Regions from separate parts of the Lysinibacillus sp. NPDC097287 genome, predicted to be linked through region 3. Evidence: riboswitches for the same ligand, from Rfam matches in the RefSeq annotation. Region 3 holds a riboswitch; each other region holds the start of a gene.
What was found. Region 3 has a riboswitch for S-adenosylmethionine ahead of ACIQ2D_RS12940 (O-acetylhomoserine aminocarboxypropyltransferase/cysteine synthase family protein). Riboswitches for the same ligand answer to the same signal wherever they lie in the genome.
Positions count from the first base shown of each region.

Region 1: linked by a shared signal. The riboswitch ahead of ACIQ2D_RS11420 (cyclase family protein) and the one ahead of ACIQ2D_RS12940 (O-acetylhomoserine aminocarboxypropyltransferase/cysteine synthase family protein) in region 3 are both predicted to bind S-adenosylmethionine.
Region 2: linked by a shared signal. The riboswitch ahead of metK (methionine adenosyltransferase) and the one ahead of ACIQ2D_RS12940 (O-acetylhomoserine aminocarboxypropyltransferase/cysteine synthase family protein) in region 3 are both predicted to bind S-adenosylmethionine.

Region 1 is NZ_JBIWCX010000007.1:24,253-34,369, forward strand. It holds gene ACIQ2D_RS11405 (DUF4272 domain-containing protein) at 1-1,001, shown strand, start outside; gene ACIQ2D_RS11410 (hypothetical protein) at 1,051-1,404, opposite strand; gene ACIQ2D_RS11415 (DUF2225 domain-containing protein) at 1,425-2,108, opposite strand; gene ACIQ2D_RS11420 (cyclase family protein) at 2,667-3,404, opposite strand; SAM riboswitch class I at 3,496-3,597, opposite strand; gene ACIQ2D_RS11425 (YuzC family spore coat inner layer protein) at 3,712-4,113, opposite strand; gene ACIQ2D_RS11430 (50S ribosomal protein L25/general stress protein Ctc) at 4,311-4,943, shown strand; gene ACIQ2D_RS11435 (MFS transporter) at 4,998-6,191, opposite strand; gene ACIQ2D_RS11440 (winged helix-turn-helix transcriptional regulator) at 6,302-6,685, shown strand; gene ACIQ2D_RS11445 (aldo/keto reductase) at 6,753-7,598, opposite strand; gene ACIQ2D_RS11450 (response regulator transcription factor) at 8,225-8,893, shown strand; gene ACIQ2D_RS11455 (sensor histidine kinase) at 8,890-10,117, shown strand, end outside.
Region 2 is NZ_JBIWCX010000006.1:21,477-31,593, forward strand. It holds gene ACIQ2D_RS10330 (vWA domain-containing protein) at 447-1,112, shown strand; gene ACIQ2D_RS10335 (alpha/beta fold hydrolase) at 1,201-2,031, shown strand; gene pckA (phosphoenolpyruvate carboxykinase (ATP)) at 2,083-3,669, opposite strand; SAM riboswitch class I at 3,870-3,988, shown strand; gene metK (methionine adenosyltransferase) at 4,317-5,513, shown strand; gene ACIQ2D_RS10350 (gamma carbonic anhydrase) at 5,558-6,070, opposite strand; gene ACIQ2D_RS10355 (alpha/beta hydrolase) at 6,435-7,241, shown strand; gene ACIQ2D_RS10360 (alanine/glycine:cation symporter family protein) at 7,370-8,878, shown strand; gene mnmM (tRNA 5-(aminomethyl)-2-thiouridylate-methyltransferase MnmM) at 9,661-10,117, opposite strand, start outside.
Region 3 is NZ_JBIWCX010000008.1:98,694-108,810, forward strand. It holds gene ACIQ2D_RS12900 (acyl-CoA dehydrogenase family protein) at 1-969, shown strand, start outside; gene ACIQ2D_RS12905 (HAMP domain-containing sensor histidine kinase) at 1,023-3,212, opposite strand; gene ACIQ2D_RS12910 (hypothetical protein) at 3,232-3,387, opposite strand; gene ACIQ2D_RS12915 (response regulator transcription factor) at 3,365-4,057, opposite strand; gene ACIQ2D_RS12920 (DMT family transporter) at 4,420-5,283, opposite strand; gene ACIQ2D_RS12925 (DNA-binding protein) at 5,438-5,668, shown strand; gene ACIQ2D_RS12930 (homoserine dehydrogenase) at 5,720-6,706, opposite strand; gene ACIQ2D_RS12935 (hypothetical protein) at 7,076-7,462, opposite strand; gene ACIQ2D_RS12940 (O-acetylhomoserine aminocarboxypropyltransferase/cysteine synthase family protein) at 7,841-9,139, opposite strand; SAM riboswitch class I at 9,260-9,374, opposite strand; gene ACIQ2D_RS12945 (glycerol-3-phosphate acyltransferase) at 9,533-10,117, shown strand, end outside.

The DNA.
Region 1 (10,117 bases), on a different contig from region 3:
CAGATCCAGATTACTTCGACAAAAATATTCCTGGGATGATGGGGTATTATGATGAAATTCCTTTTGAAGATGAGAATCTTAAAGGGTTGGTGTTGACACAAATATCCGTTTTAAATACGATGATTGCTATCGAAATGGAGAAAGAAATTAATGAAGAACAGATGCAGTTATTTACTAGCCTGCTAGCACAAATAGGTGGAATTGGCTTTTTACCAAACGGTACTTTGCTAGATCAAGATGGTCTTGTTATTGTTTATCCTGATGGGAAATCAGGACCTGCCAAATTCAGACCGCATGGTTGTACAAGAAAGATAATGGGACATGAAGTTACGTCTGAAGAAGGCGAACAAAGAAAGAATAAGACAATTGTTTATTTAAATGAAAAGGGAATTTCATTTATTAATTCACTACCTCAGCTTCCACCTTTAGCGCATTATCAGTTTAGAACACAGGAAGATATAGCAAGAAGAGCTGTTGCGTTATTAATTGTTATCCAATATGCGTGCGATGTGGTGCAAGGGGGAGATATACATGAATCCAAAGACTTCTTCATGAATATGCTGCAGAGATATGGTGTGGACGAATACCTGACCAACAAAGAAAGAGATTTTTTCCATACAGAAGAACCGAATAGGCAAGAAGCGGTCGATATTTCTTGGCAATATGAAGCATACTGGGTACTTATTTGGGCATTGGGTCTTGTTGATACACTCGATTTTCCTGACGATGTTTGCGACTGTGAGTATGCAATCAAAGTTGTTTCAAGCTGTGAGTCGTTCGAACATTTTTATGTCAAAACTTCGATGCGAAACAAGGCGGAGATTATGGATGAAGCAGACAAAATTTATAGATTGCACTGGGCTTGTGTAAATAGTCGAATACATGAACAAGAAGCACCTGCAGGTATGAATGAAAGTATCATCATTGAAAGACGTAGGGGATTATTCTGGATGATGGGGCACCTTGATGAAGAATGGGATCATATTTCAATGGATACCTAACTGAAGATGACAAAAAGGGCACTTAGCATAAAGGGTGCCCTTCCTTTTATTATTTATAGTGATATGTGCTTGGTTGTCGGTCTCTTCGTTGAATTTGTTTAAACCATGCTTGATCTTTTTCTTCTTGTTTTAATGTATTGACGATGGAGGATGAACAGCTAACACAGGTTCTAGCTTGCGTAATTTTGCCACATCGTTCGCACGGGGCACCAATATTGGGGAAAATAGTGTTTTTTAGTTTTCCTGCTTTCACCCATTTATAAAGCAAGTCGGAAGAAACGCCTGTTAATTCAACGACTTCATCATTTGATAAGTTACGATTGTTTTTTCTTAGTAAAAAATGAAGTAATTCCGAAAAAATATCTTCTTCTCTCGCATCTAGTTTTTTCCCAAACAGCTGCATTCTACTTCGCTCCCCGCCTTTTAATTGATGGTTTCGGTGATATTGATAGGGTTCTCGTCATACTTATAATTTTCCCAACGATTACGGGCTAATTTCCTGTATTTATTTGAAACGCTTCGATCCGAGATTAAGCGGGAGAATCCCTTCTTTGCATCTTTTATATCTCCAAGACGAAGACTCAACTCTGCATTTAAAAATTGAATTCGCTCCTCGCCTTCTTGATTGGTAGCAAAAGACTTGCTGTAAAATTCCCTTGCAGACTGTAAGTAGCGCATTTCAGCTTCAGGGTCATTTTTTAATCGATAGAGCCACGCTATTTTCAAAGCTAGGTTTGCCATTAGAAGAGGCTCTTCCATCGAAGATTTTGACACAAGATAGGCTAGCTTGTAGCTAACAATCGCATCATCTATCGTGCGCTCCTGGCAAATGTTCACCGGTTTTTGGAGCTCTTTAATGTACAATTCATTAATCAGTAGCATGAATGGCCCATAGGTTCTTGTCATGGACTTATGATAGGCATAGCCACAATGAGGACAGACAGCTACTTCATATAATAATGGATTCAAACCTTCATAGACTGGCATGAAATCGGTATGTTCTTCAATGATCTTATAGCGATTAGGACGTACTTTGTATGTTGTAAAATGCTTCTTGCAAAATTTGCAATCTACATTACTTTCGTAATAGTAAATGTTAAATCCCATAAGAACCAACTCCTTTACATCGGGTTAATTATCGTTCCTTTTGTTCTAGTAATACTCTGTATGTAATAATTCAATATATTTAATCAATGTTCTCTTATTCTATCAATTATATGTAATTTGGTATACTCCTTTGGAATTATTAATACAATACCTGCTACTTTCTCATATTGTTTTTAAGAGCAAAGATTACTAAATTTGTCTTACAACGGCATCTGTAGTTGGTGGAGGATTTGATAGTAGTTAATTAAATTAAGTGCAAAAGTTGCTCTATATAAGCAACTTTATGGTGTTATTCAAACCAATCCAGATAGGTGTCGACTATTGAACGCTGTAGTATAAAATGACCACTTGTGAATTGTATGTGAATAATATTATGCCAACTTACATTTTTTCAAAGTGTAACGTTGGAATTGAAAGTGTTACTCGGAGCTATTAGCGTATTTTTATGAAGTGATAGAAAAATGTTATAGAGTAACTAGAGAAGGGCTATCAAAGTCATTAAAAATGATTTTGATAGCCCCTTTTTATTTTAGTATTTTACATTTTTAAAACATATAATCAAGGCAAAATAGCAAATGAACGTACAGGGAACCCAGATGCTTTTTCGGGTTTCGGAACAATATTAAAAATAATTGCACCCTTTGGTGGTAGCTTATCCAAGTTCGTCATGAGCTCGATTTGATATGTATCTTGGTCGAGTACAAAATATTCACCATCTAACTTGCCGTTTTTACGAAAATCAGCTGCTGAATCAGTGTCGAATGTTTCATGACCTATAGCATTTACTTTTCGTTTTTCAAATAGAAACTTTAACGCTTCAAATCCCCAACCAGGTATATGATTATTTCCATCCTCATCTTTATTGTTGAAAGCTTCTTTATCAGGCCATCGTTTACTCCAATCCGTACGAAGTGCAACAAATGTCCCAGCTTCAATTCTTCCGTATTTTTCCTCAAAGTCAAGAATATCTTGCACACTTAACGAAAGGTCATTATTGGATTCTGCTTCCTTGGATTTATCAATAACGACAAGTGGTAGGACAAGCTCTTTCAGTTCTAATTCATCCAAGTAGCGTGTATCTCGAACGAAGTGAATGGGTGGATCGATATGTGTTCCGTATTGTCCAGGAAAAGTGAATTGTTGTGCAAAAAATCCATCTTCATGTGAGAATAACGTCTCAAATTTTGCATCGTCAAACATAAAAAAGTGTGGCGAATCTTGTCCAAATGTGTGTGTTAAATCGACCCATTCTTTTGATTTCAATAGTTGAAGTGCTTGTAAAAGATCATTTGTCATAATGTGTTTCCTGCTTTCCTAATATTTTAGATAAAAAAAGAGAACCCAATTTGTAAAAGAGGGCCCTCGTGCATACTAACTGAAGTTATTCCTCTCATCTTTAAGGTGATTTTCACCGATTGGAATTAGCAACATGCTAGAGCTGGTTGCTGAGACTTCATAGGGACAACCCATCCGTCTCTCTTGATAAGAATATAAGTGTGTGAATTTTCGGAAATATATTACAGCCACTTTATCATATTAAATAGAAGTTTACAAGTTCAATAGGGATACTCTGTTAATTGATGTATCCACTACTTTTTTTGATTCACCAATCTAATATTAATGTCAGTCCACAACAAGCATGTTCAGTAAAACGAATTTGAATGCCATCTGGTGTGAATTTTGTGTCGAACTTAATAGTAATACCAGTTGAGGTAATTAATCTGTCAACTTCTGCTTTATTTGAAAGTTGTGCAGCACTCATGAGATTGTGGGCGAACTGTTCTGAATCTGCAATTTTACTTGTTAGCAACTGAGATTGTTGCATTATGGCCTGCATACTTTTCGCTGAAATCTTTAATTGACGCGTGTTTACAGGTGGAAATGAATTATTATTTGTCGGCATTGCCAATTGACTAGGGAATTGAGCGAGAGACGAATGATTTGCCATTACCCACATCGGATAATGATTTGAGTAGGAATAATAGGGATAGTAATTGTAATACAATAAAATTCCTCCAATTCAATAGCTGATATTATATCTTATGAATTGTTCTGCTTTTAGGTGTAGCGTGTGATTTTTGGTTTGAACTCGAATGTGCAGCTACTTTTGAACAACGATTTAGTCAATGATTTAGGTATAAAAACTGGTGTAACGGGCAAAACCTTTTATGTGATGAGTTTCCATGGAAGGGGAGAATGATAATGAGTTCAGTATTAACTGCAAAAAAACGTAATGCAGGCCCTCAATCGACTTTAACTAAGCTTAGAAAAAGTGGTGATATTCCTGGTGTCGTTTATGGCTATCAATTGGCATCTACTGCAATTTCACTGGATGCAAGAGCGTTTGCTAAAGTGTTAGCGAAAACGGGGACTAATGGTGTATTTCAATTAGAGGTTGATGGGAAGAAAGTGAATGCTGTACTAAATGAACTGCAGCGTTGTGCGTTAAAGGGCAATATAAAGCATTTAGATTTTAAATCCATCAATATGACAGAAGAGTTGGAAGTCGATCTCCCTGTGACACTAGTAGGGGATGCAATCGGCGTGGCAGATGGTGGTTTTCTTTTACAGCCACATCGAGAGGTTAGAGTGAAGGTGAAACCATCAGATATACCAGAAGCACTAGAAATCGATGTGTCGAATGTGGCGATTGGTACTTCACTGTATGTCGCAGATATTCGAAATAAATTCCCGTTTGAAATTTTAAATGAGGATGACTATACATTGGTTGCAATTACACCACCACCTGCTGAAAATAAACAAGAAGAAACAGTAGATGGAACGCCTGAAGTGATTGAAGCAACAGGAAAAAATCCTTCTGGACAAGAAGAATAATCTAAACAAATAGGCTACGTCATAGGTCAATGCTTTGACTTATGACGTAGTTTTTTAATAGCTGTCTTTTTGTTTGTTTTCGAAAATTATCCATATTAATGTGACGATCGCTGCAAGCATGACCATTAGGAAGCCATAAATGGGTGTATGTTTTAATGATTGATATTGTACAACCAATCCACCTACGTAAGATCCTAGAAAAATTCCGATATTGAAGGCAGAAATATTTAACGCTGAAGCCATCGTAGTAGCTGTGGGTACATATTTTTCAGATAGCTGAACGGCATAGAGTTGTAAGCCGGGTACACTCATAAACATGAATAGCCCCATAAGTAAAACCATAACTAGACCAACAATCTGAGATTCTAATGAAAAGTTAATGCCTAGTAGTGCTAGAGCAAGACTGATAAAGATGAAGAATAATGCGCGTAAAGGATTATTATTTGCAAGGCGTCCTCCTACAGTATTTCCTATTGCTACACAAATCCCGTAGACGACTAAAATAACTACGATTGCTTGAGGGGAGTATCCCATGTGTTTTTCTAAAATGGGAGATACATATGTGTATACGACAAATACGCCGCCGTAACCGATTGCTGTAATGAAAAGAATTAACAGCATTCGTACATTACCCAAAACTTTACCCATATCACGTATCGAAATTGGATTACTCTTTGATAGATTACTTGGCACGAGTAATGCATTGCTTATTAAACCAATTATGCCGATGATTACGATGAAAACAAATGACATACGCCAGTCTGTTACTTGACCGATGAAAGTCCCTAATGGAACGCCGGTCACAGTTGCCAAAGTCAAACCTGTAAACATAAATGCAATGGCACTTGCGCGTTTATTTGGTGCTACGACATCAGCGGCAATGACAGCGGCAATCGACATAAATACACCATGTGCTAAAGCTGAAATAATACGACCTATTAGTAGTAACGAGAACGTAGGTGCCATAGCAACCCATAAGTTACCGACGATAAAAAGTGCCATGACGAGTAATAGAACCTTTTTACGATCAATTCGAGACGTTAAAACTGTTAAAAGTGGTGCTCCAATTGTTACACCTAATGCATAGATTGATACGGTTAAGCCTGCAGTACTTAATGAGATACCGAAGTCATTTGTAATGAGCGGGAGTAGCCCCACACTTATAAATTCTGTAGAACCAATACCAAAGGAACTGATCGCTAGAGCGAGGAGTGTTAGTTTGGCATTTGGTGTTGTTGATTTTGTCATAATATTGAGCACTCCTTTGATATTTTAAATAGGGTGTAGTATTATTCATACGTACTAAAGAAGCATGTAGGGTACTTTTAGTTACTTTTGAATAATACAGGGGGTTCACGATGAAGAAAGTTTATAATATTGGTGTTGAAGCCACGCTTGAAGTAATCGGTGGGAAATGGAAGCCTATTATTCTATGTCATCTCAATCACCATGGCCAGATACGTACGAATGAGTTTCGTCGATTAATTCCTGGTATTTCACAAAAAATGTTGACGAGTCAATTGCGAGAATTAGAGCAATGTGGATTAATCAATCGTAAAGTGTTCAATCAAGTACCACCCAAGGTTGAATATTCATTAACACCGTATGGACATGAACTGGAGCCCGTGCTTAACTTACTTTGCACGTGGGGTGAAAACCATATCGAAAAATTAATTGATAATGGTGAAGATGTTCTTCTAATGCAACGTGATGAGGATATTGCTGTTATGCAACCATCTTAATATAAGTGAAAAAGTCTTAAGGTAGATACCTTAAGGCTTTTTCTACTTGTGTTGTTATGAAGTTCTATTACAGTACGAAGTCAAATTCTGCTGGGTCTGGACCAACACGTTTGTCTAGGTTCATGGCATTCATTACTTCCATTTCTTCATTAGTAAGGCTGAAGTCAAAGATGTCTGCATTTTGAATCATACGTTCTTTACGTACTGACTTAGGAATTGTGACAACACCATTTTGAATATCCCAGCGTAAAATAACTTGTGCATTTGATTTGCCGTATTTTTTTGCGATTTTCGCAATCGTTTGATCTTCAAGAAGTCCACCTTGCATTAATGGCGCCCAAGCTTCTAATTGAATATTGTGCTCTTGGCAGAATGAACGTAACGCTATTTGTTGTAAACGTGGGTGGAATTCTACTTGGTTAATAACTGGTGTTACGCTAGCTGTTTTTAATAAGTCTTGTAAGTGAGATATGTTGAAGTTGCATACACCGATTGCTTTGATTTTGCCCTCTTTGTATAGATCCTCAAGTGCTCTCCATGATTCTGCATATTTATTTTTACCTGGCCAGTGAATGAGGTATAAATCCAAGTAATCTAGTCCTAATTTTTGTAGGCTTTCTTCATAAGCTGCTACTGTTTCGGCATAGCTTAGACCAGTATTCCATACTTTAGATGTGATGAATAAATCCTCACGTTTTAAACCAGTAGATGCTAGTGCTAGTTTAATGCCCTCACCAACACCTGTTTCGTTACCGTAAATAGCAGCAGTATCAATGCTACGGTAGCCAACCTCAATCGCATTTTTTACGATTTCTGCTGTTGCATCGTTTTCCACTTGGAATACACCAAGGCCAAACCCTGGCATTTCTACTCCATTATTTAATTTGATTGTATCTTGTAAACTATTAATCATTATTTTGTCCTCCAGTTGAGTCGGTATTTCATTGCTTTTTTATTATGTAGCCTTGCATGCATTAAAAAAAGTACGCACTTTTTGGTTTCATAGAAACGTAGAGGTTCCTATTGTGTCGTATCAACTGTTGAGCGCTTTGACTTTTTTATAATTTGTTTGCTGAAGATAAGTGGATGAAGTCATTCGATTCAAAGCTACCTACTATGAATTCCTTGAAGATTAGTAAGATCTTATATAAGCACTGGGTATATTTATTTGAAAATTTGATAGATGAACAAGTAAAAAGAATAGTTTTTTATCCTAATCTGGGGGCGACATTTGGGAAAAGGGTATAACAATATAAGAATGCTCGCTGATTGAAGTGGAGGCTGGGCGACTCCTGGGGGATAAGTGTTAAGGAACGAAGGCTAAAAGCGTCACGTCCTGTGACAACGCCTTCGTGACCAACATCCTGTTGCCCTGAAGCGGCTTATCAGATGACCCCCCTGGAAAGCGCCCAGCCGGAACGGAAATCAACCCCAAGGTATGGTGATGCCTCAGAGTATTAATTGATTGGTAATTTCAGTAAATGTATACTGGTACAGAATGAGTATTTCAAATGACTTGAAAATAGGAGATGATTGCAGTTGTTTCGTATTTTATACATAGAAGATGAAAAAGAAATTGGGCAATGGGTGACGAAGGAGCTAACAGAAAGAGGATTTGAGGTTAGGTGGTTAGAGTCTGGCGAAGGAGTTGAGAAGTACATAGGATTTGCCGATGTTGTCATTTTGGATGTTATGCTGCCTGGATTAGATGGCTTTTCTATCGGGAAAAGAATCAAGAGAGAAAATAGTGAATTACCGATTTTAATGCTTTCCGCACGCACAGCGGTAGAAGACAAAATTGAGGGGCTAAACTTTGCAGATGATTATTTAACAAAACCTTTCCATCCGGATGAACTAGTAGCGCGTGTGGAAGTATTACTAAGGCGATATCAAAAGAATGATGATGTATTAGAGCTTCAGCACCTAAAAATACATACTAAAGAGTTGCGAGTAATAAATAGTAATGACAGTGAGGAAATCCAATTAACGGGTAAGCAGTTTTATTTATTTCAATATTTTATTCGTCATTTAAATCAAATACTAACAAAGGAACAACTCTATGAAGGGGTTTGGGGAGAAGCTTACATAGAAGGCGATAAAACTTTGATGGTGCATGTCCGGTATTTGCGAGAAAAAATAGAATTAAATCCAGCCAAGCCGCTGATTATTGAAACGATTCGTGGCATTGGTTATAGGGTAAAGCTATGAAATTTTTCCGATCATTATTAGCGAAGTATATGCTTATTATTTTACTGGCAATGTCTATTGTTCAAATAGCGTACTTTATTCTTGCTGTATTTGTGTTGGGGATTGCTAAAACTGAGGAAAGTATTAATAAAAATCAATATGGCGAACACTTCAATGAAAATGTGCTTGAGGAACAATGGCATGCCGAAGCAAATAAAATAAAAGCTATCGAACTTGAAGTAATAGATCAACTTTTTGAAGATTGGCAGGAAAAATATCCTGAGGCCTCAATGTTTTGGGTCAGTGAAGATGGAACGTTATTAACGAGTGTTAATATTAAAGAGGAATTACCATTAGAGTGGTCACCAGCATTTACGACTAAGTTTATCAAAGAGCGATATGACGGAGATCCTTTTACCGTTATTGCATTTCTAGGTGATGATGAAACGAATGGTTTTATTGTTTTTGAAATTCCTAGATCGGAATTGAATCCTCCACTTATAAATGTATATCAGCAATACGGCACGATTGTATTTTACGGTGTTATTGTGGTTATTTTGTTTTTTGTTAGTGTATCCTATTTATTTTTTAGAGGGATTCGAAAGCGTTTATTAAAGCTACAGGATGCGATGGAAATACGTGATGTAGACGGGCTACCTATCGAAATGTATGTGAAAAAGAAGGATGAGATTGGGCAGCTTGAACAAAGCTTTAATCGCATGGTATGTGAGCTTAGGGAAAGTAAAAATCGTGAGCAGAAGGAAGAACAATTGCGGAGGGAATTAATCGCTAACCTATCTCATGATTTACGCACCCCTTTAACAAAAGTACGGGCGCAAACCTATTCCATTAGTAAAGAGGAATTATCCGATGACGGAAAACATGCTGTTAAAGCTCTAGAAACGTCGATTGTTAATATTGATGGATTGATGGAAAATTTATTGTCGTATACGTTACTAATGGCTAGTAAATATAAATTTGAACCGAAGGAAATCAATGTACTTAGATTTGTAAGAGAGCACATGACTACGTGGTATCCTGTTTTTGAAAAAGAAGGCTTTGCAATAGATGTAGAGTTAGACTCATTTGAGGAGAATAAATGGCTAGTTGATCCGCTTTGGTTAGGGCGCATATTTGATAATTTCTTTCAAAATGTATTGCGCCATGCGAGTGGTGGGCAATACATTGGCGTTAAAACAGAGTCGACAGAGCACTATGATGCATTCGTCATTTCGGATTGCGGAA
Region 2 (10,117 bases), on a different contig from region 3:
AGTGGCAGTTTAGTCAGTGTCTTTTATGGGGTTTTCTTAATTATAAGAGTTCTTTTGTTATTTCGCTAAGAGCAGCATTCCTGTAATAACTGAAAGGAAATCTAGAATTTGTGAAATAGTGTACTTAAGCTAACGGAGTGCTTTAGTGGAGTGGGAATATTTAAAAAAATCAATCTTTTTTATAAAAACACAGTTCTAAAAAATAAAAGAAAGCTATCGTTTTGATCAATCTTTATTCGAAACGATAGCTTTTTATATGCCGTAAAATCAAGGATTTAGAGTAATGTATAATCAAAATTTAATCTTAACCAACGCCTTGATTGGGGTGGGGGCTGGACGCCCATCGGAAATCACCCACAATTTATGGGTCATAACCTTATTTTTGTTTAATTGTATTATATTGTATAATTTATTTGTAATCTATTAACTATCAGGGGTGTTGTGAGATGAATTCTATTAATTTGAAGAAGCAAGCCGCTAAGATTGTATTAGAGAAGAAGAAATTAAAGGGTGTTGTCGCACGTGTTGGGATTGTACTAGATATTTCAGGTTCAATGCGTAAGCTTTATAGTGAGGGTGTAGTACAGGAGGCCGTTGAACGAATGCTCGCTGTAGCCAGTCAGTTTGATGATGATGGGGCACTAGACGTGTGGGTATATGATAATGAATTTTCAAGACTGCCTGCGGTAACTGAAAAAGATTTTATTGGCTATGTGGATCGTGAAATCATAAATAATGCGAGTGTGCATAAATTTGGACGTAATGATGAGCCACAAGTTATGGCAGATGTTATAAAAAAATATGTATATGAAGAGCCTAGTCAGGATCCTGTATTTATTGTTTTCATTAATGATGGGGGATGTAAGGCTAGCATTAAGCGCTCTATTATTAAATCATCGAATAAACCTTTGTTTTGGCAATTTATAGGAATTGGAGATTCGAACTTCGATGTTTTACGTAAGTTAGATACAATGGAGGGACGCGTAGTCGATAATGCTAATTTCTTTCATCTAGATAGTATGGAAGCTGTCAGTGATGAACAGTTATATGAGCAATTACTTGAGGAGTTTCCTGTGTGGCTAAAAGAAGCAAAAGAAAAACAGATTATGTAATAAGGTTATTTTTGAAGCAATTGTGATTGATTTTCTCTCATGCTATCATTTAATTGTTAGAATTTTCTTTCACAAAAGGGGTGGAGCAATGGAGAAATTGCTTGTAGACGTAGGAGGAAGGAATTTAGCGGTAACAATTGATGGACAAGGTGAGAACATGATTGTATTTTTGCATGGCTTAACGGGACATCAGCATAATTTTTATCATTTAGTCCAACTGTTGAAAGAAGACTTTAAAACGGTGACAGTGGATTTGGCAGGGCGAGGGGAAAGTGACCCGGCAGAAAAGAGTTCTGTACCACAACATGCAAAAGATATCCAACTGTTACTAGAAAAACTAGCAATAGACGAACCGATACTTATCGGACATTCGATGGGGGCATTTATCACATCGATTATTGCTAGTGAGCATCCGCATGTAAAAGGGGCGGTTTATTTAGATGGTGCTTGTAAAGTTGACCCTATACTTAGTATGATGCTACAGCCATCACTAAGTCGATTACAAAAAACGTATGAGACAAAAGAGCAGTACTTACAAGAGATGCGGCTACTTTATACGATGTTAGGCATTACTTGGTCTGAAGAAATTGAACAGGCAGTATTGTACGAGGTAGTAGAGACTGATGGAATATGGAAAAGCAAAATGAATGCTCGAAATATAAATGAAGATTTACAAGGCTTTGCAGACTATAATCCAAAGGCAATTGCAGGAAAAGTGAAGTGTCCAGTACTGTTAGTGATAGCAACTGGTATGATCGGCCCTCTCCCTGCTTTGTTTGCGGCCCCATTTTTTGAGGACACAAAGGACTATACAAAAAATATTGAAACATTTGTAACACCAAGTAATCATTATACGATGGTTGGCGTCCATCAACCAGAGTTGAATCAGGTTATTTATGATATTGTGAAATCCTTATAGATCGTAAAAAAAAGAGGAGACGATGTTATTCGTCTCCTCTTTGAATGTGTCTTATTTTAAAGGACCGCCAAGTTTTGTAATTGCTTCAGAAACGTTTGAGAATTTCTTGAAGTTATCATTGAAAAGATTAGCAAGTTCAGCTGCTTTTACATCATAAGCTGCTTTATCAGCCCATGCATCGCGAGGGTTAAGTACTTCAGTTGGAACACCTTCAACAGCTGTTGGGATGTGTAATCCGAATACCGCGTCTTGGATTGTTTCAACGTTGTTTAATTTACCGTCGATTGCAGCACGTACCATTGTACGAGTATAAGAAAGCTTCATACGTGAACCTACGCCGTATTCGCCGCCAGTCCAACCAGTGTTAACTAGGAATACTTGTGCGCCATGCTCGTCGATTTTGTTACCTAACATTTCAGCATAAACTGTTGCTGGAAGTGGTAGGAACGGAGAACCGAAGCATGTAGAGAATACTGGTTCAGGCTCTGTAACGCCACGTTCAGTACCAGCAAGTTTTGAAGTGAAGCCACTTAGGAAGTGGTACATTGCTTGCTCTTTTGTTAATTTACTGATTGGAGGTAATACCCCATAAGCATCGGCTGTTAAGAAGACGATTGTTTTTGGGTGACCTGCAACAGATGGTGTTACGATGTTTTCGATGTAATCGATTGGATAAGCAACACGCGTGTTTTCAGTTAATGAACCGTCATCGTAGTCACATACGCGAGATTCTGGATCAACCACAACGTTTTCTAATACAGAACCGAAACGGATTGCGTGGTAAATTTCAGGCTCTTTTTCTTCAGAAAGATTGATAGTTTTTGCGTAGCAACCACCTTCGATATTGAATACGCCATTATCAGACCAACCATGCTCGTCGTCACCGATTAATTTGCGATCAGCATCAGCTGATAACGTAGTTTTACCAGTACCAGATAGTCCGAAGAATAGTGCTACATCGCCAGCTTCACCAACGTTTGCTGAACAGTGCATTGAAAGGATACCTTGTTGTGGTAATAAGTAGTTCATGATACCGAAAATTGATTTTTTCATTTCGCCAGCATACTCAGTACCACCAATTAAGATGACTTTCTTTTCAAGAGACACGATGATGAATGTTTCAGAAGCTGTACCATCAACAGCAGGGTCTGCTTTGAAGTTAGGAGCTGAAACGATTGTGAAGTCTGCAACGTGAGATGCTAATTCTTCTTCTGTTGGACGGATAAATAATTGATGAACAAAAAGGTTGTGCCAAGCGTATTCGTTGATCACTTGGATGCTTAATTGTGAATCTTTATCAGCGCCAGCAAAGCCTTTGAAAACGAAAAGTTCATCTTTTTCTTTTAAGTAGTTCACTACTTTTACATATAAGTTATCAAATACTTCAGATGAAATTGGTTGGTTTACATTGCCCCAATCAATTTGATCTTTTGAGCCTGCTTCTTCTACCGTATATTTATCTTTAGGTGAACGACCAGTGTATTTACCAGTTTCTGCGCTAACTGCGCCATCTACTGTTAACAATGCTTCACCACGAGATGTAGCTTTTTCTACTAATTGTGGTACTGAAAGTTGAACTTTAATGTTCTCGCCGCTTAATAATTCCTTCAGTTCGTTTGCAATTTCTACTGAATTCATCGATTAAATACCATCCTTTTTTATAGTATTCCCTGAGTCAGGGAGATTTTCTTAATTTCAAAAATAGTATAACACAATTGACTAAATAATCTATACTAATTCAAAAAAATATTTATGAGAATTTATTACAATTTGCGAAAACGTCATAAAATATTTGACATAGGCAACTGATTTGCGTATTATGTGGAATTGAACGGATACTCTTATCCCGAGCTGGTGGAGGGTCAGGCCCTATGAAACCCGGCAACCTGCATAACTTATTTCACGTTATGCGTTGGTGCCAACCTGATGCAGGGGAATTTCCCTTGAACGATAAGAGTGAAAGGTTACGAAATTACAAATCCTTTCCTCATGTATAAGCGTGGGTAGAGGATTTTTTTATTTGTAAAAATAACTACCGTAGTAGCGATATTTATTTTCTTCCTTATTATAAGTAGGGATAAGCCTTTCGAAATCCTCGTGTTTAAGCAGCAGCTGCCTTTTTGTGCGAAAGTGAAACGACAGCAACAACGTGTCTTTTTGTGCGAAAGTGAAACGACAGCAACAACGGCTTGAAGTTCATTCCCTTTGGAGCGAACTTGACATGGGTAATGAGTACCGTATTAATTTCGCGAGCACTATTCGCAAGAGTAATAGGAGGAAACCAAATGACAAACCGTCGACTGTTTACATCAGAGAGTGTGACAGAAGGACATCCAGATAAAATTTGTGACCAAATTTCGGATGCAATTTTAGATGCCATATTAGCAGAAGATCCAAATGCACGTGTAGCGTGTGAAACTACTGTAACAACGGGCCTAGTATTGGTAGCAGGAGAAATTACTACTTCTACTTATGTAGATATTAAAGGAATCGTACGCGATACTGTAGCAGAGATTGGTTACACGCGTGGGAAGTACGGTTTTGATGCTGAAAACCTAGCTGTATTAGTTGCAATCGGTGAGCAATCTGCAGACATTGCACAAGGTGTTGACCAAGCATTAGAAGCACGCGAAGGAACTATGACAGAAGAGGATATCGAAGCGATTGGCGCAGGAGACCAAGGTCTAATGTTTGGTTACGCATGTAACGAAACGCCTGAACTTATGCCTTTACCAATCAGCTTAGCACATAAATTAGCTCGTCGTCTTACCGAAGTACGTAAATCAGGCGAACTAGCATACTTACGTCCAGATGGTAAAACACAAGTAACGATTGAATACGATGAAAATAACCGTCCAGTACGTGTGGATACGATTGTTATTTCAACACAACATGATGAAGAAGTGACACTTGAACAAATTCAAGCTGATTTGAAAGCAGTTGTGATTGGACCTGTTGTACCAAGTGAATTATTAGATGTAAATACAAAATACTTCATTAATCCAACAGGACGCTTTGTAATCGGAGGACCTAAAGGTGATGCAGGTCTTACTGGCCGTAAAATCATCGTTGATACTTATGGTGGTTATGCGCGTCATGGTGGTGGTGCATTCTCTGGTAAGGATGCAACAAAAGTTGACCGTTCTGCAGCGTATGCAGCACGTTACGTGGCGAAAAATATCGTGGCAGCTGGACTTGCAGATCGTGCAGAAGTACAACTTGCTTATGCAATTGGTGTAGCACAACCTGTATCAATCGCTGTTGATACGTTCGGTACAGGTAAAGTAAAAGAAAGCCAAATCGTGGAATGGATCCGCGAATACTTCGACTTACGTCCGGCAGGTATTATTAAAATGCTTGACCTACGTCGCCCAATTTACAAACAAACAGCAGCATATGGTCACTTCGGTCGTATTGACTTAGATGTACCATGGGAAAAGACAGATAAAGCTGACGTATTAAGAGCTAAAGCTGGTCTATAATGATTAAAGGGGAACTAAGAAATTATCTTAGTTCCCCTTTTCCCTTATTCTTGCAGTGATTTATAGTATTGTCCTTTTTCAGCATATTCACGAACAATGCGTTCCATATCTTCTTTATCTTCTGCATTTAATTCACGAACGACTTTGGCTGGGCGTCCTAGAGCTAAGCTATTAGGAGGAATTACTTTACCCGGTGGTACTAGACTACCCGCACCGATAAAGGCACCTTCGCCAATTTCAGCCCCGTCTAAAATAATAGAGCCCATGCCGATCAAAGCATTTTTCCGAATTGTACAACTATGTAGTGTCACTTGATGACCAACTGTTACTTCATCCTCAATTATTAGTGGAAATTTAGGACTTTGATGTAAGCAACAAAGGTCTTGAATACTTACTCGTTTACCGATAATTGTAGGAGATACATCCCCTCGAATAACCGTATTAAACCAAATTGTTGATTCAGCCCCAATTTTGACGTCGCCTGTAATAGTAGCATAGTCTGCAATAAAGACAGATGGATCAATGTCTGGGGTTTTATCTTTAAAAGGATAGATCAAATTAACCGCCTCTTTTCTTTTACGTGATGTGATATTATCGTATCAAATACGCAAGTTATTAGAAAGGTGAAAATCAATTACGCCATTTAGTAATTATACTAGAAGCATCACTTAAATAAGAAAAATACTTCATCCAGATTTTGTATCATACTTGTTCGATATATTCGTTTACAATAAAAATAGTAGCCAAAGCTTGCTACAACTATGCGAAGATGGCTAAAAATCCTACAACATGTAGATCTACAAACATCAGTAGTATTTAATATTATTCGACGATTGTTTAGATAAATCGTCGAATAATGTTAAAAAATCATGATATTCGTTATAATAATTGTGTAACTAAGTTTCAGGAGGAGTATGTTAAATGTGGAAATGGGAAGCTGATGGACAAGCCAAGGCTGTAATTGCCGTTCTTCATGGTGCGTATGAGAATCACCGCTGGTATGCGTGGCTTATAGAAAAACTTAGAATGGAAGGCTTCCACGTAGTAATGGGGGATTTACCGAATCATGGGACAAAAGCGCAGTTTTCACGTGCCCATGATGAGGATTTTAAAGAATATTATAAATATACAAGACAGCTTATAGAAAATGCTTTTTCATATGAGTTACCTGTTTTTTTAATTGGGCATGGACTAGGTGCAACACTAGCACTACGTATGATGCATAAGAGAAAGTATGAGTGTGCAGGAATTATTTTAAGTTCTCCATGGTTGCAATTGAAATTACAGCCAGGTAAATTATCGAACGCTTTAACGACTTTAAGTGCACTAACTGCGAACGTAAAGATGACCCATGAAATTGGATTTGGTAAATTAACACGCAGTGTGGAAGGCATAGAGGAGATGAAAGATGATTTCCCCTTTATGACAGTTGTTTCAGTAAAATGGTATCGTGACCTACAAATGCTAAAAAAAGATTTAATAGCTTTGCCAAAAGGTGAATTCCCAAATAAGCCTATGCTTGTGATGACCGGGGAAAGAGATTCTATTACAGATATAAGAATGGCTCGTCACTGGCTCTTTCAGCAGGATTTAACTGAAATTCAATATAAAGAATGGCCAAAATGTTATCATAATCTGTTTCACGAGGTAGAGCGTGAAGAGATTTTTATCTATATGAGGGACTTTATGAATAACGTACTTCGCTCAGTAGGATATATTGTAAAATAACCTATATTTCTCCCTATTTAGCAATAATTTTTCAAGATAGTATTGATCTAGAAAAAATATTGTAATTTTCTGAAAAGTGTAATACTATAATGTCTTAAATAGGAAATTAAAGAATGGGGAGGGATAAAATGGAGACACTCGTAGGGACGCTTAATGATATTTTATGGGGACCGTGGTTTATTTATGGCATTTTATTAGTTGGATTATTTTTCACTATTATTACACGGTTTGTCCAAGTGAGACACATTAAAGACATGTTTGTATTAATGTTTAGGGGGGAGAAGTCTGAAAAAGGGATTTCTTCTTTCCAAGCTCTATCCATCGCACTTTCAGGCCGCGTAGGTACTGGTAACATCGCTGGTACTGCTACTGCTATCGGTATGGGTGGACCTGGTGCAGTATTTTGGATGTGGGCAATTGCCTTCATTGGTGCAGCAACTGCTTATGTTGAATCGACATTAGCTCAGATTTATAAAGAAGAAAAGGAAACAGAATACCGTGGTGGTCCTGCCTTTTACATTGAAAAAGGGATGGGGCAAAAATGGTTTGCAATTATTTTTGCAATTGCAGCGTTAATCGCTATGCTTATTTTAATGCCGGGTGTTCAAGCGAATGCCATTGCAGGAGCAGTTGAAAACGCTTTTGGTATTGAAACATGGATTACAGGCTTGATTATCGTAGTATTACTTGGTGGAATTATTATTGGTGGTGTTAAATCGATTGCAAATGCTGCCCAATTTATCGTACCTTTCATGGCGTTAGCATATGTGATCATGGCAATTATCATTATCGTGATGAATATTTCAGAAGTACCTAATGTAATTGCGTTGATTTTCACAAGTGCATTTGGCGCACAAGAAATTTTTGGCGGTATTATCGGTTCAGCAATTGCTTGGGGTGTTAAGCGTGGTATTTACTCTAATGAAGCAGGTCAAGGAACTGGTGCGCACCCTGCTGCAGCAGCAGAAGTTTCACACCCTGCGAAACAAGGTCTTGTGCAAGCGGCTTCTGTATACATTGATACATTACTGATTTGTTCAGCGACAGCATTTATGATTTTGTTCACAGGCATGTATAACGTTCAGGTTGAGAAGGCGGCTGAAGGGACTGAACCATTTATTCATGTAGGTGAATTCAATCAAGGTGGCTTAACAGGCGAAGAGCAAATGACGTTTGCGAAAAGCATTAAAGAGGGTGCAGCATATACACAGTATGCAGTTGAGTCTGCATTGCCAGGCTTTGGTGCACCATTCGTAGCAATAGCATTATTCTTCTTTGCATTTACGACAATTATGGCTTATTACTATATCGCTGAAACGAATGTAGCATATCTATTCAAGGGGCAAAAGGAGAAGATATTCATTTGGTTAGCGAAGATTGCAATTTTATGTGCAGCCTTCTACGGTACAGTAAGAACGTCCGATCTTGCTTGGGCAATGGGGGATGTAGGTTTAGGATTAATGGTATGGATTAATGTACTTGCAATCTTAATTATTATGAAACCAGCAATTGTCGCATTAAAAGATTACGATAAACAGAAAAAAGAAGGAAAAGACCCTGTCTTCGATCCTCGTAAACTAGGTATTAAAGGTGCAGACTTCTGGGTTGACTACAATGAAAAACGTAAAAATAAATAATATAAAAAGAGGCTATGATATAATTCATAGTCTCTTTTCATATTTTTGCAAACAATTACTTCAATAAATTCTTTGTGAACGATTATGAGAGTGTACAAGGAACCCGTCGATCTCCGTTACAGGCGGGCGCTTTCCAGGGGGAGAGCCTTGAGCCGCTTCGTCGCAAAACACACTGCTCCTGCAGGGTCTCAAGTTGCTCGCTGATCCCCTAGGAGTCGCCGCCTTCCACTCCAATCAACTAGATTTTTTCTATACGAGTTAGTAAAAGTAGAAGCACCATCTTTTTTGCAATATCTTTAAGAACGATTTAATTCACGCTATCCCTATATAATGGGCGAGTCGACAAGTTGAAACAAAAATAATATTCTTTTACATCTGTTATAAAGTACTCTTAAGCCTATAGGGTAGCTCATTTTTATGCAAGGCAAGCCCCGTCACGTGGACTTCTGTGGGAAAGCGTGACAGTCGAGATCACGAAAAGCGAAGTGGCGGAGCTTGCCGGTTTTACAACTAAACACCGTTATGCAAACAACATTATGTTTGCCTACAGACTGAGGGGGTTGTCCTAAAAGTGAAATAGTGTGTTGAGAGTACTTTTGTTATACAGGTAAAAATCCACGTAGACTCCTGCGGGAACAGCACAAGACGTAAGACGCAACAAACCGCGCGTAGCGAGGGTTGCGACTTACGCTGTGCCCGCGGAAAGCGAAGTGGATTTTTACCATATAGAAAGCCCGTTGTTTTGCTTAAAGGGTTTATTGGATAGCCTCTTTTTCTGTCTTCTAATTAGTAGGGAAAGCTTTTACTTTCTCTAATGCAATGATAAAGGGGGGGTCATTTTGCTGATTTAAAAATTCATATCGCAAAACATGAACAAATTTTTGAGGCAATGTAGAGACATAGTCAATGACTGCATCCCGTTCTTCTTTTCCACCTTCATGTCCATGATAAATGACGAGTACAATGATGCCGCCTACTTTTAATAGGTCGAGCAATGATTGAATTGCTTGAATTGTTGTGTTTGGCTTTGTAATAATATCGTGATCACTACCAGGTAAATAGCCAAGATTAAAAATAGCAGCAGCTACTGGCTTTTTTACATGTTTAGCGACTTGTTCATGCCCAGTATGGAGGACAAGCGCACGGTGCTCTAAAGCATTATCCAGTAAGCGATGTAATGTTGCATCGACGGCGGTCTTTTGCACGTCAAATGCGTATACTTGTCCATCATCCCCAACA
Region 3 (10,117 bases):
TATGGTGGGCTCGATTTAGATTTTAGTTTCGGTGTCATAATTCAAGAAGAATTAGAGCGTGTTGGTTCAAGTCTCATCGGTGTCGGCCTTCACAATGATATTGTCGTGCCCTACATTGAGTCTTACGGTACAAATGCACAAAAATCATGTTGGTTACCTAAATGTGTAACAGGTGAATACATTACAGCAATCGCAATGACTGAGCCAGGAACAGGCTCCGATTTAGCAAATATCCAAACGACCGCCATTCGAGACGGCGACCATTATATCGTAAATGGACAAAAAACCTTTATTACAAATGGTATTCACACCAATTTAGTCGTTGTAGCTGTAAAAACAAATCCACACGCAGAAAAAAAGCACCGAGGTGTCAGCTTACTTGTTATCGAAGGAGATACACCCGGCTTCACGAAGGGACGTAAACTCGAAAAGGTCGGCATGCATGCACAGGATACAGCTGAATTATACTTTGACGACTGTCGTGTACCAGTTGACAATTTACTCGGCGAAGAAGGAAAAGGCTTCACCTATATGATGGAGAAATTACAGCAGGAACGTTTAATTGTCGCTATTGCGGCACAAACCGCTGCTGAGGATATGCTTTCATTAACGATCGATTACGTGAAATCACGCCAAGCATTTGGCAAGCATATAAGTGATTTCCAAAATACGCAGTTCAAGATCGCTGAAATGGCAACCAAAATTGAACTAGGCAAATCCTTTTTAGAATCGTTAATCGAAGAACATATTGCCGGTAAAAATGTCGTTACAAAAGTCTCGATGGCAAAATATTGGATTACTGAAAATGCACGAGAGCTATCAGCACAGTGTATGCAGCTCCATGGTGGTTATGGCTATATGGAAGAATATAAAATCGCTAGACGTTACCGCGATATTCCCGTCATGTCTATTTATGCTGGTACCAACGAAGTGATGAAAATGATTATTGCCAAAAATTTAGGCTTATAACTATTTATAAAGAGAAAAAACAGCGGTAGATGCCTTCTACCACTGTTTTCCGTTTATACTGCTAGGATATTCACAACTACTTTAAATAAATCACCATCGACTTCAATACTCATTCGTGCACCATGCAAATCAACAATAGATTGTGCAATGGCTAAGCCTAATCCAGAGCCTTCTGTATGACGAGAAGCATCCGCTCGTTTAAAGCGTTCAAATAATTCATCAGCATTTTCGCTAATTTCATATTTCGCAACGTTTTTCACAGTAAACTCTGCTTCACCATTAGCATTGCGTTTTAATGTTACATAGACACGTGTACCTTCAAGTGCATATTTCAACACATTGACAATTAAATTATCAATAAGTCGCCACCATTTTTGGCCGTCTACATAAGCATAAATCGTTTCAGACGGCATCGTCATACGTAAATCTAAACGTGATTTTGCTAAATCTTCTTCATGTTCCCCTACTGCCTGTTGCACAAGCTGTGTTAAGTCAACGCGACTTCTATGAAGCTCGATATTACCACTTGCCATTTTCGATACTTCAAACAAATCTTCAATTAGTACCTTTAATCGATCTGATTTTTTATCGAGAATATGAATGTACTGCTTGCGTTCTTCCTCTGTAATATCTGGTTTTTTCAACAAGTCCGTATACGTAATAATCGATGTTAAAGGTGTGCGCAAATCATGGCTTACATTCGTAATAAGCTCCGTTTTTAAACGCTCACTTTTGGCTTGCTCGTGCATCGACGTACGAACACCTTCACGTAAATGATTTAAATTTTCCGCATGTTTGGCTAGCGGCGATTTCCCCTTCACCTTCACATCACGGTTCAAACGTCCATCTGCCATGTCCTTTGTGTCTTTCATAATGCGGTTTAAGTAACCCATGCGTGATAGGAAAACAACAAGTGCTGGTACACCTACAACCCCACAGAGTCCAAATACAAATACAGGGAATCCACCACCAGTTATCAGCGCGGCTACAAAACTACCACCACCAAAAAATGCAGCTGCTACAATGACAATTGACTGTATTGCGATTGAGCGATTTAAAAATAAATCAGCTATTGAATCACCTATATGCCATAAATAGCTTTCCTTCAAATTGTTTTGGAATTTTTCTTGCGTATTCACCCGATTGACTAACCACATAAGCTGCACAAGGAATACGATGCCAATAATAAACATGACAATTGCTTTAAATGCAAATTGAAAAACAAATTGCATATAATTATTGTGATATACATATTGAATCGCATCAATAGATAATTGCATAATTACCCAGTACATACATCCCGTAATGAACAATAAAGCGACTTGTATATCAATACGCAACTTTGCAAGAGAGTCTTTTTCCTTTAACGCTTGTACCGCATACAAAACATCTTTACGGTCACGCCATGCAACAATTGCTGCTACAATACTTGTTAGCCATATTATATAAAACATATATTGATTACGTTTAAATTGCTCATAGCCGTCCATTACTACTGCAGACTGTGCTGCCTTCTTAGAAATTGTAATCGTACCTGTGTAATCAGCATACTGTTTGAATATTTCAGAATCAATATAGGTATCAGATTGATAAAATAGACTATTGAAATCTTCGCTTACGTTCCAAGTTTTTAACGTATCCTGATCTGTATACTTTAATTTATATGCACTGCTTTCAGATACATCACCTGAACGGAAAGTTTCTCCTGTATCGATATTTGTTAATTCATAAGACCAATACTTATAATTTTTCGTAAAGTTTTTTGCTTCCTCACTTACTGCTTTAATATATTGATCTACGAGCTTCCCTTTCTCAGCAAGAATTTTATTACGCACATGTTCGTCATCTGCAAAGTTTGTTGTAATATCCTTTATCTTTTCATCTCGCTCTTTCTCTAGCTTTTCCTTCAATTCAGTAGCCCCGTTATTGGCTGCATCTAAAATACGGTCCTCATATTGTAATTTAATGTTAGAGATTTGTTCTCCTAGCGAGCCATAATAATTACGATGTTCCTCTATTTCATTTTGCGAAACTTCTAACTTGCTCTTCATTTCCTCTGCTGTTGGCAAATTTAATACAAGCGGCCCTAATCCTGTTAGAAAATTATCGGCTTCATGTTGAAAATTCTCAGATTCAAAATACGACTTTCCTATATATTGATAACCGACATTCGTAAATGTATATAGCCCAAAAATAAACCATACGATACAAATGAGTCCGAGGAGTGGTTTCCATTTCTTCATCATCATTTACTCCCTTTCCTTAAAAAATTCTCTCAAGTAATTGCACCATCTCGGGTGAGCGTGCATTTACCACTTGGTACGCATACACGCCAAAATAAATTAGCCCGATTACACCTGCTACAAAACCAGCTACAGTTATATACTGCTCGATTTTATTTCTCCATTTTATAGCCAACGCCCCACACCACCTTTAAATAGCGTGGATTTTTCGGATCCGCTTCGATTTTTTCACGTATTTTACGAATATGGACAGCCACAATATTTTCTGCATTGTAGGCTTCCTCATTCCACACACGCTCGTAAATTTCTCGAATCGAAAAGACACGCCCTGCATTTTTCATTAGCAATTCTGTAATCTTGTATTCAATTGGTGTTAACCGAACAGGCTCCCCCTCTAGAATAACTTCTTTAGCATCTTCATCTAGCACAAGCCCGTCAATTTCTACCTTTGCAGCTCCGTCATTATACGTCCCAAGTTGTACATAACGACGCAGCTGTGATTTTACACGCGCTAATAACTCTAATGGATGAAATGGCTTCGTGACATAATCATCTGCGCCAACTGACAACCCATGAATTTTATCACCGTCCTCTGCCTTTGCACTGAGCATAATGATTGGAATATTGCGCTCTTCACGAATTTTAAAAGTTGCCGTAATGCCATCCATATTCGGCATCATAATATCTAAAATAATTAAATGTACTTCATTGTTGGCTAGCTTTTCGAGTGCCTCAACACCGTCCGCAGCCTTGATTACATTATAGCCTTCATTTTTTAAGTAAATTTCAATACCATCACGAATATCCTGATCATCATCTGTTACAAGAACTGTTAACTTCGTCATGATATACACCTCGCTCTCAAGTAATATTGTAACCGCCAATTCTTAATATCCTGTTATCATAAAAATGAAGAAATTCTTAAGAAAAAAGGGTCTATACACCAAAGTCTGCACTTAACAGCACATTCCACTACAGGCGGACGCTTTGCTTTAGCGCAGAGCAAGAGCTTCCTGGGGGCGAACCTTGAGCCTCCTCGTCGCTTACGCTCCTGCGGCTGCGGGGTCTCAAGCTGTTCGCTAATCCCCAAGGAGTCGCCGCCTTTCGTTCCATGTGCTTACATAGTTTTTAAGTCAAGGACATGTTTTGGTGTAGAACCAAAAAAGGGGCGCTACAAAAAATCTTGAGCTTCCCCTTTTCTAGTATATCATTTTGTATTTTTGCTTCCGAGCGTCAATACCAAAATACCTCCGAGAAGCATAGCCACGCCAGTCCAGGAAGTCACACTTAAATATTCTCCTACAAAGAATACGCCTAACACTGCCGCTGTTAACGGTTCTGCTAACGATAATGTAACTGCAGAAGATGAACTAATTTTTTGCAAACCACTTAAAAACAATAAATAGGCAACACTTGTACACATAACTCCCATGAAAAGCATGGGCCATAAATTATGTGACTGTGCTAACCAGCTATAACCTTCACTAGCTGAAAACGGTAATAACAATAATGCACACACCGAAAATGTCATAGCAACTGCCGGCAATGCTTCCTCTCGCATCATTAACTTTTTACTAACGTTTGTGTAAAAAGCAAATGACACCCCTGCACATAATGCCAGTATAACCCCACCCATATGTACTACTGCTTCACCATTATTAACAAATAGAAGTACACAACCAACGATTGCTAACGTTGTCGCTAGTCCCCAAACTTTCGTCGGACGTACATTCCATAGCAACCACTCTAACACACCAGAGAAAACTGGCGCACTGCCAATCGTTACTACTGTACCAATGGCAACACCTGTTAATCGAATTGATGAAAAAAATAACCCTTGGAATAACGCAATACTTGCTGCAGCCAATAATGTCCATTTCCATGACCACGTGCGTACCCGTATTTTACCTAGTACCATTGCAACAACTAATAACAATCCGCCACCAATAGCTGAGCGTATCGCTGCTACTGCTACCGGAGAGATACCATCATCTAAAAAAGTTTGTGTTGTACCAGTCATCCCCCATAATATCGCCGCAACCAATACAAAAAAATATGGATATATACTCAAAAACAGCACCTCTATCCTTACCATTATTACCTTCAACTATACCACTACAAAATCATCAAACAATTCTTATTTCCCATTTTCTTCATCCAATAAGTTAATAGGCGCTTTGGCACAAAAAAAGTTATAATAGTACCAACAAAAAGGAGCGAACAATATGTATAAAACATTAGAGGAAACTGCCATCGACCTCGGTATGCCAGAGGAGCAGGTACTTCGATACATCTATGAGGGACGTATCCGCTCTGTTTACGATGGAGAACAACTGCTCATAAATAGCAGCCAATTCAGTACTTATTTTGATCAGCTCGAGCGCATTAAAGAAGAAATTGAAATTTGGCGTAACACACCAGTTCCTGAGGATATTGATGTCAAAGATGAGGATTAAGAGTACAAATTAAAAATTCCCGTGCAGCGAATTTGCCTGCACGGGAATTTTTTAAATCGTCACAACAAAGCCTGCACGTTTGCCGATAATTTCTGCGTAATCTTCGACCATAACACTTGCTGTCGGATACATGCCTGCACCTGGGCCAACTAGCGTTAATGTGCCAATATAATTTGTATTCAGTGCTACTGCGTTGTTTACGTCATCGACTGGATAAAGTGGATGTTCTTTATCAACTAATAATGGGCCGACTTTTGCTACCACTTTACCATCTGCTAACTTTTCAACCTCTGCTACATGGCGGTAACGTAAGCCTTTTTCATTTGCTTCTTTCACTTGCTCTGCTGAAATATTGTCAATACCTATTACCTCTACGTCAGCCCAGTCTGGTTGCGCACCAAATGCTAGTGCACTTAAAATCATTAATTTTTTGAAAGCATCTTGACCAGATACGTCATTATACGGATCAGCCTCTGCATATCCTAGTTTTTGCGCCTCGGCTAATGCATCTCCGAATGACCAACCTTCCGCACGCATTTTCGTCAAAATATAGTTAGATGTACCGTTTAAAACGCCTTGGATACGACTTACATCGTTTACAAGAAGAATGTTTTTCATCGTTTTAATAACAGGTACACCGCCTGCTGTTGTTGCTTCAAATCCTACAAAGACACCATTTTTCTTAGCTAGCTGTTGCAGCTCTAGACCACGTTTTGCAAACATCACCTTATTTGCAGTTATTACATGGCATTTATGCTCTACTGCACGTTTTAAATAACCATATGCAGGTTCTTCATTGACAATCGCTTCAAAAACGACCTGCATGCCTGGCTCCGCTAAAACTTCATCCATGCTCGTTGTCATTAAATGTGCTGTACCTGGTACACGCTCACGACTAGTGTCCGTTACTAAAATTTTTGCAACTTCTAGCTCAATGCCTAACTTATTCTTAAGCTCTTCTCGTTTTTCATTTAAAATATGATAGATTCCTTGCCCAACTGTTCCAAACCCTAAGATTGCTGCCTTTATTGTTGCCATTACTGTCATTCCCTCCAACGTACGCTCCAAAGTTTTTATAAAAAAATTTGTGCATCACACAAATTCAAATAATTCAAAATTTAACTTAAAGAAAATTGTAACGTAAAAAAATACAATGTACAAGAAAAATCTTTCTAGGAAGGACATTTGTTTCTCCTAGATGTGCAAAAGAAATCGTTTTCATACTATATATTATACGTATTTTTAACACTTATATAATTTTGAACAAATTTTGACGTTTCATTCTTTCGTGTAGATTGCCCATTTATCTTTACTTCCTTCTATTATAATAGTCTATTTACTTTTGGAGTAAAAAACTCGCTCCCCTATTTTAGAGAACGAGTTGTAGATTCAATATATGAAAGAAAATTAGCTTGCTTTAGTTAGTTGTACATAGCGATATTGTGCTAAAGCCGCTTGTACAACCTTTTCTTCATCTTGCGTGAAGCTTGGTATCGCATACGTGCGTTCTACTAACTGAAATGTACCGTACTTTAAATAGTACTCCGTTGCTGGCAATGCAATATGGTGGTCAGTATGTACCGTGTACGTATCGAATACTTCCTTCACTGTATACTCTTTCTCTTCTGTATACACGGCTTCTTGAAAGGCAGTGTGTCCAAAAGCCTGTTGCCATCGTGTTTCAACTGTCGCAAGTAAGTGCTGAATGGACATGTTATTCACAAACTCATCACTTTCATTTAATTCATAAATAAGATACGATGCAACGTTCTGTGCACTATAAACATTTCCCATTTCAAACACTCCTTCTCCGTCAGTTCTTTAAGATCGAAAGTAGCTGCTGGCTATGTAGCTACTTTCGATCTTTGCTATATATTCAAAAGTGAGGGGGCACTTATGAAAACGTAAATTATATAGTTATTCGTTACGGTTGGTAGCCTTCTAACGTTTAACTTAATCCCTAGTATATAACAAGGTTTTAAAGAGGTCAACAAAACTTATAAAATTACTTGGTATTATTTTTAAAAAAATTCAGATAATCCATCGAATGGGATGAAGTCTTGATATAGCAACGTTTTACGTATTACCAAATGAGGCATTTCGAATGGGAAAATACGCAAACGTTACAACTATCAATCTAGTTTATCTAAAATTAAAGTACTCTAATTAGGATTAGGCTTCTACTTGCCCGGCAGCTACAACTTGTACAATTGCTTGTTCTAAATCTGCAATAATATCTTCTATAGCTTCTAAACCGATTGATAAGCGAATGAGCTCCTCAGATACACCAGTTTGGATTAGTTCTTCAGCCAAAAGCTGTTGGTGCGTTGTAGATGCTGGGTGAATAATTAATGATTTTGCATCCCCTACGTTTGCCACGTGCGAGAATAATTTTACGCTGTCGATCAGTAGTCGACCAGCTTCACGTCCACCTTTTATGCCAAATGTGAGCACTGAACCGAAGCCATTTTTCAAATATTTCTTCGCTAGATCATGTGTTGGGAAATCTTCTAAGCCATTGTAGTTTACGTATTCCACAGATGGGTGGTTGCGTAAATATTCAGCGACTGCTTGTGCATTTTCGTTGTGTTTAGGGATACGCAAATGAAGCGTTTCTAAACCTTGTAATAAGTTAAAAGCCGCATCGGCACTTAATGTTGGGCCGAAATCACGAAGTAATTGCACGCGCAGTTTTGTGGCAAATGCAGCCGTTGCTGTATCAATTCCGTATCGTAAACCATGATAAGATGCGTCTGGTTCTGTAAAGCCTGGGAAACGACCTTGTGTCCAGTCAAATTTCCCTGCGTCTACAACAACACCACCTAATGTTGTTCCATGACCGCCAATCCATTTCGTTGCTGAGTGGACAACGATGTCTGCACCGAATTCGATTGGTGTTGAGCCATAAGGAGAAGCAAATGTGCTATCAATAATCAATGGCAAGCCATTTTCATGTGCAATATTCGCTACTGCTTCAACATCTAATACTTTTAAGCTTGGATTTCCGTAACCTTCAGCGAAGATTGCTTTTGTTTTTTCATTAATAGCTGAACGGAAGTTTTCTGGATTTGTTTCATCTACGAATATTGTTTTAATACCGTAGTTTGGTAATGTGTTTGCAAGTAAGTTATATGTGCCTCCGTATAAAGAGCTCGCTGCCACTATTTCATCGCCAGTACCTGCAAGGTTTAAGATTGAAAACGCGATAGCCGCTGCACCAGATGAAAGTGCTACTGCCGCTGTACCGCCTTCTAATAAAGCGACGCGTTTCTCAAATACCTCTACAGTTGGGTTAGTAATACGTGTATAAATATTGCCCGCTTCTTCTAAAGCGAAAAGACGTTGCGCATGAGCAGTGTCTTTAAATACGAAAGCTGTCGAACGGTAAACCGGTACTGTACGAGAGCCTGTCACTGGGTCTGGCTCTTGGCCACCGTGTAGTAGTAGTGTTTCTGGTCTAAAATTTGTCATTGAATAATTCCTCCTTATTGGTTGTTTTTTTACGATGGTACCGGAGATGAGGAGGATTTTTGTGTAGAAAACAAAAACCCCCTTCAGTTAAGAAGAGGGTTGCGGTTGCAAGTTTTCCTCCCCTTATCTGCCAGATCCAAGTATAGAATCTGTAGGAATTAGCACCTTAGCAAGTTCGTCACTTGCTGGTTGCCGGGCATCATAGGGCCTATCCCTCCGCCGCTCTTGATAAGAGTATGTGATTCAATTTCCATCGTTGTTACACAGTATAAACAATAGTCTATTTTTCTGTCAATACTAAAATTTTATATTTTCTGAACCTTCCGTCTGCTAAATCCCGTACTATAAATACATATACTACTAAAAATAAATATTTTTTGAAAGGAGCTTTTTATGATTCAATTTGCCATTATATGTATCCTAGTTGGTTACCTAATCGGCTGTATTCATGGCTCTAAAGTAGCGCAGTTTTTTTCGGGCGTTGACTTGAAAAAAGCTGGACATGGCAATGCTGGTGCCTCAAACGCCACGCTTTCTCTTGGATGGAAATACGGTATTTTAGTAGCTCTCATTGATATTGGAAAAGGCGTTGTAGCAATAATTGCTGTACATCTTTATTTTGCAGATACCTCACTATTTACAGTGGAACAAATTTGGCTACTTACGTATACGATTGCTGCTGGTGTTATTTTAGGGCATAATTTCCCGTTTCATATGGGCTTTAACGGTGGCAAGGGGACCGCTTCCATAATCGGTATTTTGCTAGCAGTCGATTGGAAAATTGGTCTTTTCGCACTTATTTTATTTGTCATATTATCATTCGCTACAAATTACTTAATCGTAGGTGTACTTGAATTTTATCTTGTCTTTTGTACCGCGACTTATTTATGGATTCCAGGCATTGGCCCTACCCTAATTGCAATTGGACTATTTATCATTGCAATTGTTTTGCACCTTGAAAATATTAAGCGGCTCGTT